DNA from 3 places in the Pseudomonas xanthosomatis genome. Region 3 is predicted to be linked to each of the others. Evidence: predicted binding sites of a transcription regulator. Region 3 holds the regulator's gene; each other region holds the start of a gene.
The links. Region 3 encodes sigma-54, which starts transcription at its own class of promoters, with help from an activator protein. Its sites were predicted from a motif close to ANTGGCATNNANNTTGCTNT; they were not measured.
Positions count from the first base shown of each region.

Region 1: the regulator sigma-54 is predicted to act here: its motif matches at 3,049-3,068, upstream of nirB (nitrite reductase large subunit NirB).
Region 2: the regulator sigma-54 is predicted to act here: its motif matches at 1,313-1,332, upstream of flgB (flagellar basal body rod protein FlgB).

Region 1 is NZ_CP077075.1:2,234,304-2,239,479, forward strand. Features, by position in the region: gene KSS93_RS09975 (bifunctional nitrate reductase/sulfite reductase flavoprotein subunit alpha) at 1-2,808, shown strand, start outside; gene nirB (nitrite reductase large subunit NirB) at 3,197-5,176, shown strand, end outside.
Region 2 is NZ_CP077075.1:4,969,366-4,974,541, forward strand. Features, by position in the region: gene flgD (flagellar hook assembly protein FlgD) at 1-397, opposite strand, end outside; gene flgC (flagellar basal body rod protein FlgC) at 413-856, opposite strand; gene flgB (flagellar basal body rod protein FlgB) at 859-1,266, opposite strand; gene cheR (protein-glutamate O-methyltransferase CheR) at 1,614-2,441, opposite strand; gene KSS93_RS21905 (chemotaxis protein CheV) at 2,491-3,420, opposite strand; gene flgA (flagellar basal body P-ring formation chaperone FlgA) at 3,484-4,233, shown strand; gene flgM (flagellar biosynthesis anti-sigma factor FlgM) at 4,419-4,733, shown strand; gene KSS93_RS21920 (flagella synthesis protein FlgN) at 4,782-5,176, shown strand, end outside.
Region 3 is NZ_CP077075.1:5,539,019-5,544,194, forward strand. Features, by position in the region: gene KSS93_RS24460 (KdsC family phosphatase) at 1-248, shown strand, start outside; gene lptC (LPS export ABC transporter periplasmic protein LptC) at 257-829, shown strand; gene lptA (lipopolysaccharide transport periplasmic protein LptA) at 816-1,340, shown strand; gene lptB (LPS export ABC transporter ATP-binding protein) at 1,341-2,066, shown strand; gene KSS93_RS24480 (RNA polymerase factor sigma-54) at 2,240-3,736, shown strand; gene hpf (ribosome hibernation-promoting factor, HPF/YfiA family) at 3,815-4,123, shown strand; gene ptsN (PTS IIA-like nitrogen regulatory protein PtsN) at 4,135-4,599, shown strand; gene rapZ (RNase adapter RapZ) at 4,602-5,176, shown strand, end outside.

The DNA of each region.
Region 1 (5,176 bases), 2.7 Mb from region 3:
GTGGCCAGTGTCGCCAACCGCCAGCAGGTGATCGACGGCCTCACCCAGGCTGAGCTGGTGATCTGCCAGGACGCCTTTCTCGATAGCGAGACCAACCGCTACGCCGACATTCTGCTGCCCGCTGCACTATGGGCTGAAGGCGAGGGGGTGATGATCAACAGCGAGCGCAACCTCACCCTGATGCCACGTGCCGTCGAGCCCCCCGGCGACAGCCTGGAGGACTGGCGCATCATTGCGCGCATCGCCTGTGCCATGGGCTACGGCGAGGCCTTCGATTACCCCGACGCCGAAGCGGTGTACGACGAAATCCGCCGTTTCTGGAACCCGGCCACCGGCTACGACCTGCGCGGCATCGGCTACCCCGAGCTGCGCCAGCAACCGCGCCAATGGCCCTGCGCCCCAGGGCGCGATGACGACCGCAGCCCGCAGCGTTACCACAACGACGGTATCAGCCAGCAGTTGCTGCAGCAGGCCGATGGCACACAGCCGGCGCTGGCCTTCCCCACCGCCAGCGGCAAGGCGCGCTTCTTCGCCCGGCCCTGGCTGCCGCCGGCCGAGCTGCCGGACGAAGCCTTCCCCTTCGTGCTCAATACCGGCCGCGTGCAGCACCAGTGGCACACCCTGACCAAGACCGGCAAGGTGGCGAGCCTGAACAAGCTCGAGCCCGGCCCCTTCGTCGAGCTTCACCCCGATGATGCCCGCCGCCTGGGCGTGCGCGACAAGGACCAGGTGGCAATCCGCTCGCGCCGCGGCCAGGCCGTGCTGCCGGCCCGGCTCAGCGACCGCGTGCTGCCCGGCGGCTGCTTCGCGCCGTTTCACTGGAACGACCTGTACGGCGAGCAGTTGGCGATCAACGCCGTGACCTGCGATGCCGTCGACCCCACCTCGCTGCAGCCGGCCTTCAAGCATTGCGCCGTGGCCCTGGAGCGGGTGGCCGGCGAACGCATCGACGCCCTCGACCTGACCACCGCCACCCCTTCGGAGCCCACCAGCATGCCGAACGCCACCTTGTCCCGCCTGCTCGGCCTGGACGCCTTGCCGGCCCCGGTGCTGGCCGAGGACGAGCGCCATTACCTGCAAGGCTTTTTGCTGGGCCTGGGCCAGGCCCGCTTCGAGGGCGTGCCGAGCCTGCCGGCCAGCGCGCCACTGGCCCCCACACGGCGGCTGTTCGTCGACGGCCTGTTGGCCGGGCTGTTCGCCCAACAGGCGCCGGCTGTACAGCTGTTGCAGCAGGCGCCGCAGCACCGGGTGCTGTGGGCCTCGCAAACCGGCAATGGCGAGGCCCTGGCCGAACGCTGCGCCGAGCGTTTGCGCGGTGCCGGCCTGGCGGTCGAACTGAGCTGCATGGAGGCGGTGAGCCCGGTGCAATTGCAGGGCGCCGCCAGTGTGCTGCTGATCGCCAGCACCTTCGGCGACGGCGAGGCCCCCGACAGCGGTGCGGCGTTCTGGCAGGCATTGCAGGGCGAGGAGGGCGGGCACTGCGCCACGCTGCCTTATGCCGTACTGGCGCTGGGGGATTCGAGCTACGACCAGTTTTGCGGCTTCGGCCGCAAGCTCGACCAGCGCCTGGCCGACCTTGGCGCTAGGCGGTTGCTGGAGCGAGTAGATTGCGAGCCGGACTTCGACGACGCCTTCAATGCTTGGCTGGAGGCACTGCTCGTGCAACTGGGCAGCACCGAGCCTGCGCCTGCACAGCCTGAGCAGGCCGCCGGCTACAGCAAGCAGCAGCCCTGGCTGGCGCCGCTGCTGGAAAACCGCCTGCTCAACGGCCCAGGCTCGAGCAAGGAAACCCGGCAGATGGTGTTCGACCTGCGCGGCAGCGGGTTCACCTACCAGCCCGGTGATGCCTTGGGCGTGTGGCCGCGCAACTGCCCGGCGCTGGTGGCGGAGTTGCTTGAGCTGATGCAACTGGACGGCGAGGCCATGGTCGAGCTCAAGGGCCAGGCGCCGATGGCGCTGGCCAGCGCCCTGGAGCGCCACCTGGACATCACCCGGGTGAGCACCGCGCAGCTTGAGCTGTTCAGCCAGGGCCACGAACAGTTGCAGCGCTTGCTGCTGCCTGAGCACAAGGCCGAACTCAAGGACTGGCTGTGGGGCCGGCAACTGGCCGATGTGCTGCGCGCCTTCCCCCGGCAATTGCCGCTGGCCACCTGGCTGAGCTTGCTCAAGCCATTGCAGCCGCGCCTGTATTCCATCAGCTCAAGCCCCGTCGCCCACCCAGGCCAGGTGCACCTGACCACCTCGACCGTGCGCTACGGCCAGCGCAAGGGCGTGTGCTCGGCGTTTCTCGCCGACCGCGCCGGGGCACTGGAGGTGGCGATTTTTCCGCAGCCGTCCAAGCACTTTCACCTGCCCGAAGACGACAGCACGCCGATCATCATGATCGGCCCCGGCACTGGCATCGCGCCGTTCAAGGGCTTTTTGGAAGAACGCGAAGTGCGTGGGGCCAGCGGCGGCAACTGGCTGTTCTTCGGCGAGCAGCAGGCGGCCTGCGACTTCTACTATCGCGAGCAGTTGCAGGCCTGGGAGGCCTGCGGCCACCTGCGCCTGAGCACCGCGTTCTCCCGTGACCAGGCCGAGAAGATCTATGTGCAGCACCGCCTGCTTGAGCAAGGCGCCGAGTTGTGGAACTGGTTGCAAAAAGGCGCATACGTTTATGTGTGTGGCGATGCCCAGCGCATGGCCAAGGATGTGGATGCAGCGTTACGCCAGGTGGTGGCTGAGCACGGCGGTATGGATGCCGACGCGGCGGCGGCTTATGTCGAAGGCCTGGGGCGCGACAAGCGTTATCGGCGTGATGTGTATTGATACGTGCACCAGAGTGGGGAAGGTTGCACCGGGTTGGTTCGCCAGTGTTCATGCAGCAGCCCCTTTTGAATGAGTAGCAGGCCCCTGTGGGAGCGGGCTTGCCCGCGAACACCGGCACAGCCGGTGCCATCCACCGAGTCGCCTGCTTCGCGGGCAAGCCCGCTCCCACAGGGGTTGCGGTGAACCTGCGAGTTTCATCCATAGCCTCGTAGCTGCGACACCGGCAGCAGCGGCAAGCGTGTTGGCACACTCCCTGCTTTGCTACCTGCACAACAGCCCCACCGATCAACGGCGATCGCCCAGGGGCCTCACACTGATGAGTACAGGCAAAGGCGCCTGGAGCTTCGGCTCCAGGCGCCTTTTTGTTTTCCGTGATCGAGGATCGGCTATGAACGCAACAGCGAGCGGTGCACCCAAAGGGCGACTGGTCATCGTCGGCAACGGCATGGTCGGCCACCACTGTGTCGAACAACTGGTGGCCCGCGGCGCGCTCGAGCGCTTCGAACTGCACGTGTTCGGCGAAGAGCGCCAGCGCGCCTACGACCGCGTGCACCTGTCCGAGTACTTCACCGGCAGCTGCGCCGAAACCCTGGCCCTGTGCGACCAGGCCTTCTATCCAGATAGCGGCGTGCACCTGCACCTGGGCGAGGCGGTGCTGGAGATCGACCGCGAACGCGCCGAGGTGGTCACCGCCGAGGGCCGCTACGGCTACGACCAGCTGGTGCTGGCCACCGGCTCCTACCCGTTCGTGCCGCCGATCGAAGGTTCTGCTGGCGATGCCCGCCTGGTCTACCGCACCCTCGATGACCTTGACGCCATCCGCGCCGCCGCAGGTTCGGCCCGCCGTGGCGTGGTGGTGGGCGGTGGCCTGCTCGGGCTGGAGGCGGCCAACGCGCTCAAGTCCCTGGGCCTGGAAGCCCATGTGGTGGAGTTCGCCCCACGCTTGATGCCGGTGCAACTGGACAGCGAAGGCGGCGCCGCGCTCAAGGCGCAGATCGAAGCCCTGGGCGTGGGTGTGCACCTGTCCCGCGCCACCCAGTCGATCAGCGCAGGCGCCGACTACCGCTACCGCATGAACTTCGACGGCGGCGAACACCTGGAAACCGACCTGGTGGTGTTCTCGGCGGGCATTCGCCCGCAGGACGCCCTGGGCCGCGCCTGCGGCCTGGACATCGCCGCCCGTGGCGGGGTGGTGATCGACAACCACTGCACCACCAGCGACCCGTGCATCTTTGCCATCGGCGAGTGCGCCTCTTGGAACGGCAGTGTGTTCGGCCTGGTCGCCCCGGGCTATGCCATGGCCCGCAACCTGGCCGCCTTGCTGATGGGCGAGCAGGCCCAGGCCTTCACCGGCGCCGACATGTCGACCAAGCTCAAGCTGCTGGGTGTGGACGTGGGCTCCATCGGCGATGCCCACGGCGCCACCGCCGGCGCGCGCAGCTACCGCTTCATCGACGAAGCCAACGCCTCGTACCGCCGCCTGGTGGTGGATGCCAGCGGCAAGCACGTGCTCGGCGCGGTACTGGTGGGCGACAACAGCTACTACGACACCCTGCTGCAGTACGCCCAGAACGGCATCAAGCTGCCTGCCGACCCGGCCGCGCTGATTCTGCCGCAAGGCGGTGGTGCGCCGGCCCTGGGCGCCGATGCATTGCCCGACAGCGCGACCATCTGCTCGTGCCACAACGTCAGCAAGGGCGCGGTGTGCGCGGCCATCGACAGCGGCTGCGGCGACCTCGCTTCGGTCAAGGCCTGCACCAAGGCCGCCAGTGGCTGTGGCGGTTGCGCGGCGCTGCTCAAGCAAGTGTTCGAGCACGAGCTCACCGCCCGCGGGGTGACCGTGGACAAAAGCCTGTGCGAGCACTTCGCCTACACCCGCCAGGAGCTTTACGCCCTGGTGCGGGTAGAGGGCATCCGCACCTTCGCCGAGCTGCTCGAACGCCATGGCAAGGGGCATGTGGGTTGCGACATCTGCAAGCCGGCGGTGGGCAACATCCTCGCCTCGTGCTGGAACCAGCCGATTATGGACCCGGCGTTGGTGCCGCTGCAGGACACCAACGACACCTTCATGGCCAACATGCAGAAAAACGGCACCTACTCGGTGGTGCCGCGTATCCCCGGTGGCGAAATCACCCCGGAAAAACTCATCGTCATCGGCCAGGTGGCGAAAAAATACGACCTCTATACCAAGATCACCGGCGGCCAGCGCATCGACCTGTTCGGTGCCCAGCTGCATGAGCTGCCGCTGATCTGGGGCGAGCTGATCGAGGCCGGCTTCGAGACCGGCCACGCCTACGGCAAATCGACCCGCACGGTGAAATCCTGCGTGGGCAGCACCTGGTGCCGCTACGGTGTGCAGGACAGCGTG
Region 2 (5,176 bases), 570 kb from region 3:
ACTGCGGCACGACGAACTGGCCATTGAAGCTGGCAGTGGTGTCGACCACGGCCTTGTCGTTCTGCACGATCACCGAACGGCCGACCAGCGACGACGCCTGCAGCGCTTGCGACGACGCCATGGCGCTGGTGATGTTGCTGACCGACTCGTTCAGCGAGGTGATGCCTTCAAGGCTGCTGAACTGCGCCAGCTGGGCGACGAATTCGCTGTTGTCTTGCGGGTCCAGCGGGTTCTGGTGCTGCATCTGGGTGACCAGCAGTTGCAGAAACGCATCCTTGCCCAGGGTGTTGCTGCCGGTTGCGGAGCTGGTCAGCGACTTGTTGGTGGTGCTGGTGCTGACGCCGGAGTTGGCGATGACATCGTTAAGATTGACGCCGCCGGTGGTATCGATTGCCATGGTCCGGATTCCTTATCACTGACCCAGGGTCAGCACTTTCTGCATCATGGTCTTGGCGGTGTTCATCAGCTCGGCGTTGGTCTGGAACGCACGGCTGGCGGAGATCATGTCAGCCATCTCCTCGACCACGTTGACGTTGGGGTAGTAGACGTAGCCGTCCTTGTTCGCCGCCGGGTGGTTGGGCTCGTAGCGGGCTTCGAGGTTGCTCTGGTCCTCGACGATGCCGCTGACCTGCACGCCCTGCCCTGCTTCGCCCTGGTCCTGGAACAGCGACTGGCTGACGCCGTTTTGCGCGTTCTGGAAGGTGGTGGCGAACACCGGGTGGCGGGCGCGGTAGGTCTGGTCGATGCTCGACGAGACGGTCTCGGCGTTGGCGATGTTGGAGGCGACGGTGTTGAGGCGGGTGTTCTGCGCGCTCATGCCGCTACCGGCGATGTTGAAAACACTGGACAGGGACATGGTTACTCTCCGCGCAGGGCCGATACCAGCCCTTTGAATTTACTGTTGAGCAGGGTGAAGCTGGCCTGGAAGCCGATGGCGTTTTCGGTGTAGTTCGATTGCTCGATCTGCGCATCAACGGTGTTCTGGTCGATCGACGGCTGGGTCGGGGTGCGGTACTGCAGGGTGTCGTCGGCCATGGCCAGGCCTTCGGCCTCGATGTGCCGGGTGTTGGTGCGGTCCAGCGCAATGCGGCCCTTCTGCTGCTTGTCGGCTTCGGCGGCGAGCACCGACGAGAAGTCCATGTCACGCGCCTTGTAATTGGGCGTGTCGGCGTTGGCGATGTTGTTGGCCAGCACCTCGGCGCGCTGGGCGCGGAAGCCCAATGCCTTTTCGTGGATGCCAAGCGCTTTGTCGAAGCTGATGCTCATGTCGGGGAAACCTTCGAAGGTTGACCGGAATTTCGTTGGCAAAGCTTTAGCAAGGGCTGTGCCAGTTTTACCGAAGCCCGGATTCACTGGGCTGCGCCACTACTTTGCCGGTTGTGCCTGCCAGAAAAGCGGCAAGGCGGTTCCGCCCGATGGCAGGCAAGCGGCAATTGCCAGGCGGCAAAAGCGGCAAAACAAAAAATTGACGTCAGGTTTTGCCGCCTTGCACGGGGAGGCAATAGCTTTGTTCTGGCTGTGCCGGCCTCATCGCCGGCAAGCCGGCTCGTACAGGGGCAACGAAAAAGGCCGGTATCTCGCGATACCGGCCTTTTTCATTGCCACCACCCGCCTTACTTGGCTTGGTAGATGATCCCCGGGCTGCACTGGACCATCTGGTAATGGTCCGGCAGGCCGTTGAGCGCCTCGGAGGCGCCAAGGAACAGGTAGCCGCCCGGCTTGAGGGTGCTGTGGATGCGCATGAGGATGTCCTTCTTGACCTGGGCCGAGAAGTAGATCAGCACGTTGCGGCAGAACACGATGTCGAACTTGCCCAGCGCGGCATAGCTGTCGAGCAGGTTGAACGAACGGAACTCGACGCGGCTGCGGATCGGCGCCTTGACCGCCCAGCGCCCCGGCCCCTTGGGGTCGAAGTAGCGCTGCAGGCGCTCCTGTGACAGCCCGCGGGCGATGGCCAGGCTGTCGTATTCGCCGGTCTTGCAGTTGGTCAGCATGGCACCGGACAAGTCGGTGGCGACGATCTGCGCGCCCATCTTCAATTGGCCGAGATTGGTACGCTCGAACTCGTCGATGGCCATGGAGATGGAGTACGGCTCCTGACCAGAGGAGCAGGCCGCCGACCAGATGCGCAGGCGCTGGCCAGGGTTACCCTTGATGAACTCGGGGATAACCTTGCTCTTGAGCACTTCGAAGGGGTAGGTGTCGCGAAACCACAGGGTTTCGTTGGTGGTCATGGCATCGACCACCTGCTCGCGCAGGCCGCTGCGCGGTTGTGTCTGGATGCGCTGCACCAGCTCGCCCAGCGATTTGATGCCCTGTTGCTCCATCAGCTTGTTGAGACGGCTGGAGACCAGGTACTGCTTATTCTCGCCCAGCAGGATGCCACAGGCTTTTTCCAGGAAGACCCGGAACTGTTCGAAATCCAAATTACCCGTAGACAAAGCTGCCGCCTCTCTCAAATCGCTAGCGCCGGGGCGGGCCCCGGCTGTTTCAATGGGTTGCCTTGATGCGGTCGACAACGCGCTGGGCGAGGTCGTCCGGCCTGAACTTGGCCAGGAAGTCATCGGCCCCTACTTTCTTGACCATCGCCTGGTTGAACACTCCGGACAGCGAAGTATGCAGGCAGATGTGCAGTTTTTGCATACGCGGGTCGTTGCGGATCTCTGATGTGAGGGTATAGCCATCCATCTCCGGCATTTCAATGTCGGAAATCATCATGAGGAACTCGTCCTCCGGCCGCTTGCCCCCATCGACCAGCTTGCGCAGGTAATCCAGCGCCTGACGGCCATCGTTCAACGCCACCACTTCGACCCCGACGGTCTGCAGGCAACGACTGACCTGCTTGCGCGCCACCGACGAATCATCGACCGTCAACACCCGCAGCGACACCGCCTTGACCGCCACTTCCTCGTCGACCACACCGGCCGACACCTGCTGTGACGACGGCGAAACCTCGGCGAGCACTTTTTCCACGTCGATAATTTCAACCATGCGGTTGTCGACCCGGGTCACCGCCGTCAGGTAGTGATCGCGCCCGGTGCCCTTGGGTGGCGGGTGGATCTCTTCCCAGTTCATGTTGACGATGCGTTCCACCGAGTGCACCAGGAAGCCCTGGGTCTTGGTGTTGTACTCGGTAATGATCACGAAACTGTTACGGGTTTCCTCCCGCAGCCCCGGCAGCCCGGTGGCCATCGACAGGTCGAGAATCGGGATGGTCGCCCCGCGAATGTTGGCCACGCCGCGCACCACCGGGTGAGCCTTGGGCAGCAGCGTCAGCACCGGGCACTGCAGCACCTCCCGGACCTTGAACACATTGATGCCGTAGAGCTGTTCGCCATTGAGGCGGAACAACAGCAGCTCCAGGCGATTCTGCCCCACCAGCTGTGTGCGCTGGTTGACCGAATCCATCACTCCAGCCATGCCGGACTCCTTCAACGATTGCCTGCGTACCGAGTCGGCACGGGCTTTGCTTTTTTGAGCACCATGTACACGAAAACGACATTTTCCCGACGACTGACGCGCTTGCTGACCGGCACGCTGGCCGCCCTGTGCTTCATGGCACCCGGCGTTCGCACGCTGGCAGACGCGTTCACCTTGCCTGAACAGCTTATCGGTGTCACCCAAGGGTTTCTTGAATTCACCGTGGAAGACTACCTGGCCACCACCCAGACTGAAGGCCGCTACGAGATCCAGGTCAACAACCTCGACCCGCGCTTGCGCATGCCGCTGTGCAGCCAGCAACTTGACGCTTCGCTGGAAAGCCCGACACCCCTGGGCCGGGTGACGGTAAAGGTCCGCTGCGACGGCGCCGCGCCCTGGACGGTGTTCGTGCCGGCCCAGGTGCGCCTGCTGCGCAACGTGGTGGTGATGACCCGCCCGCTCAAGCGCGAAAGCATGGTCGACGAAGGCGATGTAGCGCTGCGCGAGCGTGATGTCGGCACCCTGGGCCCCGGCTACCTGACGCAGCTGGACCAGGCGGTCGGCATGAAACTTGTAAGGCCGGTGGTGCTCGACCAGGTTTTGACGCAGGTACAACTGGAACAGGCCGAGGTGATCCGCAAGGGCGACCACGTGGTGATCATCGCCCGCAGCGGCAGCCTCAGCGTGCGCATGCCGGGCGAGGCGTTGAGCAAAGGCGGCATGCAGGAACAGATACGGGTACGCAACCTGAATTCCAAACGCGTGGTCAAGGCACGGGTGACCGGCCCAGGCCAGGTAGAGGTAGCCATGTAACACAGGCCCGCAAACGGGTTATCAGCAAACGACAGAAGACTGGCGGTAAGGAACCCCGCCCCCTAAACTGTGTCGGAAATCGGGTCACGCAGGCCTGCTGACGGGCGGCAATGCATTTGCGCCTAAAGTTTGTTTCGGGTTGGCCGAAAACAAGGCATGCGTCCAAATACCCAGAGGTTCTGATCATGGTCATCGACTTCAGTCGTTTGAATAATTCTCCGTCCGTTACGGGCGGCGCTCGCGGTACCGCAGCTTCCGGCAACACCGAAAAAGCCGGTGAAGCCAGCCAAGCCCCAGTGCGCAGCAATGCCAGCGGAGAAACGGTACACCTGAGCCAAGAGGCACAGCAGTTGCAAAAGATCAGCGACAAGCTGCGCGACCAGCCTACCGTCAACAGCGCCCGCGTGGCCGAGTTGAAGCAGGCGATCGCAGATGGCAGCTACCAGGTCGATGCAGGCCGGGTCGCCAGCAAACTGCTTGATTTCGAAGCGCAGCGCTAACCTTTCGGCGCGCTGACTTCAAGGACGCAACAACCCCAAGAGTTAGCCATGCACGACATCACCCTGCTGCAACTGATCGAAGACGACATCGCCCCGACGCAGGAACTGCTCGAGCTCCTGGAACAGGAAGCGCTCGCCCTGCACGGCCGCGACATGCCAATGCTGGAACATATCCTGGCACGCAAGCAGTCGTTGATCGTGTTGCTCGAACAGCAGGGGCAGCGGCGCAGGCTGCTGCTGACCGGACAGGGCCTGAGCCCAGACCGCGCCGGCGTGCAGGTACTGGCTGCACAGTCGCCCAACGGCGAACTTCTATTGCAGCAACTCGATGTGCTCAGCCAGTTGCTCGATACCTGCCAGAAGGTCAACGAGACCAATGGCCGGATCATCCAGATGCAGCAACACACCACGGCCAACCAGATCAGAATCCTCCACGGCGGCGA
Region 3 (5,176 bases):
ACGGCCTGCTGGCCGAACTCAAACTAAGCTACGAGCAAGTCGCCTACCTGGGCGACGACCTGCCTGACCTGCCGGTGATCCGCCGCGTAGGCCTGGGCATGGCGGTGCAAAACGCCGCCTCGTTCGTGCGCGAGCACGCCCACGGCGTCACCCAGGCACGCGGCGGCGAAGGCGCCGCCCGCGAGTTCTGCGAACTGATCATGCAGGCCCAGGGCACCCTGGACGCTGCCAACGCTCACTACCTGTAAGGCCGCCCATGCTCAGCAAGAAGGTCAAGAACTTCGCCGTACTCGGCGCCATCGCCGCCGTACTGGTGGCGGTCGGATACTGGAACGTCAGCCCCGAAAGCTTCCTCGACAAACCGGCCGCGCAGGTCGACGAGAGCGCTATCGACTACTACGCGATCAACGCCCACAGCGTGCAGTACACACCTGAAGGCCAGCTGCAGTACGAGATGACCGCCGACAAGGTCGAGCACATGAAAGCCAGCGAAATCACCCTGGTGACCACGCCCGACCTGCACCTGTACCGCGGCACCCAGTTCCCGTGGCACGTGCAGAGCAAAACCGCCGAGGTCAACCCGGACGGCACCGAGGTCGAGCTGATCGACGCCGTGCGCGTGGCGCGCACCGATGAAAAGAAGCGTGAAACCATCATCACCACCACCCGCATGACCGTGTTCCCGCAGAAGGAATATGCGCAGACCGAGCAAGCCGTTAGAATCGACGGCGCCGGTGGCACGACTACGGGTAAAGGAATGAAAGCGTATTTGAAAGAAGGCAGGATGGACCTGCTCTCTAACGTAAGAGGACAGTATGAGGCTCGTTAAAACCATCCCCCTTCTGCTCAGCCTGGGCGTTGCACTGGGAAGCGCGAGCGCCTTCGCCCTGCCGAACGACCGTGACCAGCCGATCCGCATCCAGGCGGACAACGCCCACCTGGATGACAAGCAAGGTGTGGCCACCTACACCGGCGATGTGATCATCACCCAGGGCTCGATGATGATCAAAGGCAACACCGTGACCATGACCCGCTCGGCCAACGGCGACATCGACGTGGTCACCTCGGTGGGCAAACTGGCCTACTTCGAGCAGCAGCAGAGCGCCGCCAAGGCGGACAAGATGAAAGGCTGGGCCGTGACCATCCAGTACCAGGCGCAAAAAGACCTGGTGGTGCTCACCGACCGCGCCAAGGTGGAGAACGAAGGCAACACCACCGAAGGCGAGAAGATCGTCTACAACACCAAGACTCAAGTCGCCACCGCCGGTCGCGGCGGCAACGTGACTGCACCACGTCAGCGCATCGACATGGTCATTCAACCGAAGAAAAAGGCCGAGTAAATGGCAACCCTCAAAGCCCAGCATCTGGCCAAGAGCTACAAGGGCCGGCAAGTCGTCCGCGACGTCAGCCTGTCCATCGACAGCGGCCAGATCGTCGGCCTGCTCGGCCCCAACGGCGCCGGCAAGACCACCTGCTTCTACATGATCGTCGGCCTGGTCCAGGCCGACCAGGGCCGCGTACTGATCGACAGCCATGACGTCAGCCACCAGCCCATGCACGGCCGCGCCCAGGCAGGCATCGGCTACCTGCCGCAAGAAGCCTCGATCTTCCGCAAGCTGTCGGTGGCCGACAACATCATGGCCATCCTCGAGACCCGCAAGGACCTCGACCGCGAAGGCCGGCGCAAGGAGCTGGAAAGCCTGCTGCAGGAGTTCCACATCAGCCACATCCGCGACAACCTCGGCATGAGCCTGTCCGGTGGTGAACGACGCCGTGTCGAGATCGCCCGCGCCCTGGCCACCGCACCCAAGTTCATCCTGCTGGACGAACCTTTTGCCGGTGTCGACCCGATTTCCGTGGGCGACATCAAACAGATCATCCACCACCTCAAGAACAAGGGCATCGGCGTACTGATCACCGACCACAACGTTCGCGAAACCCTGGATATCTGCGAGACCGCTTACATCGTCAACGACGGCCAGCTGATCGCCGAAGGCGATGCCGAGACCATCCTGGCCAACCAGTTGGTCAAGGAAGTCTACCTGGGTCACGAGTTCCGCCTCTGATCAGGGCCTGCCCGGAGCACTGGCGCACCAAGCCATCGCAGGCTTAAGTGTTACAGTGCTCTAGGCAAACGCTGCATTTTCAGGCATATAACTTGCTTAAAGTCGGCGCCCAAGCGCCCTACATGTAGTGGATGGCGCATGCGCGCCGGCGAACAAGGTATTAAGCCCCAGCCATGAAACCATCGCTCGTCCTAAAAATGGGCCAGCAACTGACGATGACCCCGCAGTTGCAACAGGCCATCCGTCTGCTCCAGCTCTCCACCCTGGACCTCCAGCAGGAAATCCAGGAAGCGCTGGAGTCGAACCCGATGCTCGAACGTCAGGAAGACGGCGAAGATTTCGACAACAGCGACCCGATGGCGGACAACGCCGAGAACAAGCCGGTCGCCGAAGTTCAGGACACCAGCTTCCAGGAAGCCGCCAGCAACAACAGCGAGCAACTCGAAGACGGCGAGTGGGCCGAACGCATCCCCAACGAACTGCCGGTCGACACTGCCTGGGAAGACATCTACCAGACCAGCGCCAGCAGCCTGCCCAGCAACGATGACGACGAGTGGGACTTCACCACCCGCACCTCGGTCGGCGAAAGCCTGCAAAGCCACTTGCTGTGGCAGTTGAACCTGGCGCCGATGTCCGACACCGACCGCCTGATCGCTGTCACCCTGATCGACAGCATCAACGGCCAGGGCTACCTCGAAGACACCCTCGAAGAAATCTGCGCAGGCTTCGACCCCGAGCTCGACATCGAGCTGGATGAAGTCGAAGCGGTGCTGCACCGCATCCAGCAGTTCGAACCGGCCGGTATCGGCGCCCGCTCGCTGGGCGAATGCCTGCTGCTGCAACTGCGCCAGCTGCCGGCCAGCACACCGTGGATGGCCGAGGCCCAGCGCCTGGTCACCGACTACATCGACCTGCTCGGCAGCCGTGACTACAGCCAGCTGATGCGGCGCATGAAGCTCAAGGAAGACGAGCTGCGCCAGGTCATCGAACTGGTGCAGACGCTCAACCCGCGCCCAGGCTCGCAGATCGAGTCCAGCGAGCCCGAATACGTGGTGCCGGATGTGATCGTGCGCAAGGACAGCGACCGCTGGCTGGTGGAGCTCAACCAGGAAGCCATCCCGCGGCTACGGGTCAACCCGCAATACGCAGGCTTCGTGCGCCGCGCCGACACCAGCGCCGACAACACCTTCATGCGCAACCAGTTGCAGGAGGCGCGCTGGTTCATCAAGAGCCTGCAAAGCCGCAACGAGACGCTGATGAAGGTGGCCACGCAGATCGTCGAGCACCAGCGCGGCTTCCTCGACCACGGCGACGAGGCGATGAAGCCGTTGGTGCTGCACGACATCGCCGAGGCGGTGGGCATGCACGAGTCGACCATCTCGCGGGTTACCACGCAGAAATACATGCACACACCGCGCGGCATCTACGAACTGAAATACTTTTTCTCCAGCCACGTCAGCACAGCCGAAGGCGGCGAATGCTCGTCCACGGCGATCCGCGCGATCATCAAAAAACTGGTCGCCGCGGAAAACCAAAAAAAGCCATTGAGTGACAGCAAGATCGCTGGTTTACTGGAGGCACAAGGCATCCAGGTAGCCCGTCGCACCGTCGCCAAGTACCGCGAGTCGCTGGGGATTGCCCCGTCAAGCGAGCGCAAGCGACTGATGTAGCCCCGGGATGTGCCACAGCGTTTCAGTGGCAGGTGCAACACCTGCCTCTTTATGCACGGGCAACAAAGGAGAAGCTGTATGCAAGTCAACATCAGTGGCCAGCATGTAGAAGTTACCCAACCACTGCGCGATTACGTGCTCGAGAAACTCGCCCGCGTGGAAGGGCATTTCGACAAGATCACCAATGCAACGGTGATCATGAAAGTCGAAAAGCTGCAGCAGAAGGTTGAAGCAACCCTCCAGATCCCCGGCGGCGAAGTGGTCGCCAACGCCGAACACACCGACATGTATGCCGCGATCGATGCCCTGGCTGACAAGCTCGACCGCCAACTGAAAAAACACAAGGAAAAACAGCAAAGCCTGCTGCAAGGCGCAGCCGCCCGCTGATCCCCTCATCCATGATCCGACTTGAAACCATCCTGACCCCCGGCCGTTCCCTCGTGAACGTGCCGGGTGGCAGTAAAAAGCGCGCCCTGGAAAAGGTCGCCAACCTGATCGCCGAGCAAGTACCCGAGCTGGAGATGCAAGACGTCTTCGACAAGCTCATCGCTCGCGAAAAACTGGGCTCCACCGGCTTTGGCAATGGCATCGCCATCCCCCACTGCCGGCTCGAAGGCTGCACCGCACCGGTAAGCGCGCTGCTGCACCTGGACGCCCCCATCGATTACGACGCCATCGATGGCGCCCCGGTTGACCTGCTGTTCGTCCTGCTGGTCCCGGAAGCAGCCACCGATGCCCACCTTGAACTGCTGCGCCAGATCGCCAGCATGCTCGATCGCAAGGAGGTCCGCGATCGCCTGCGCGCCGCCGACAGCAGCGAGGCCCTGTTCCAGGTTGTCCTGGACGTACAGAACGAGCACTGACCATGCGCCTGATCATCGTCAGCGGCCGCTCCGGCTCCGGCAAGAGCACCGCCCTGGACGTGCTGGAAGACAACGGTTTCTACTGCATCGACAACCTGCCCGCCGGGTTGTTGCCGCAGTTGGCGGAGAACGCGCTGATCAATACCGAGCTGCTGCAGCCCAAGGTTGCGGTATCGATCGATGCGCGCAACCTGCCCAGCCACCTGTCACGCTTCCCCGAACTGCTGGAAGAAGCACGCGCCCGGCATATCCAGTGTGACGTGCTGTACCTGGACGCTGACGAAGACACCCTGCTCAAGCGCTTTTCCGAAACCCGCCGCCGCCACCCGCTGACCAACCAGAGCCGCTCGCTGGCCGAGGCCATCCGCGTCGAAAGCGAGCTGCTGGGCCCCATCGCCGACCTTGCCGACCTCAAGATCGACACCACAAGCCTCAACCTCTACCAACTGCGCGACTCGATCAAGCTGCGCCTGCTGAACCAGCCCGAACCCGGCACGGCGTTTCTGGTCGAGTCGTTCGGCTTCAAGCGTGGCATGCCGGTGGACGCCGACCTGGTGTTCGATGTGCGCTGCCTGCC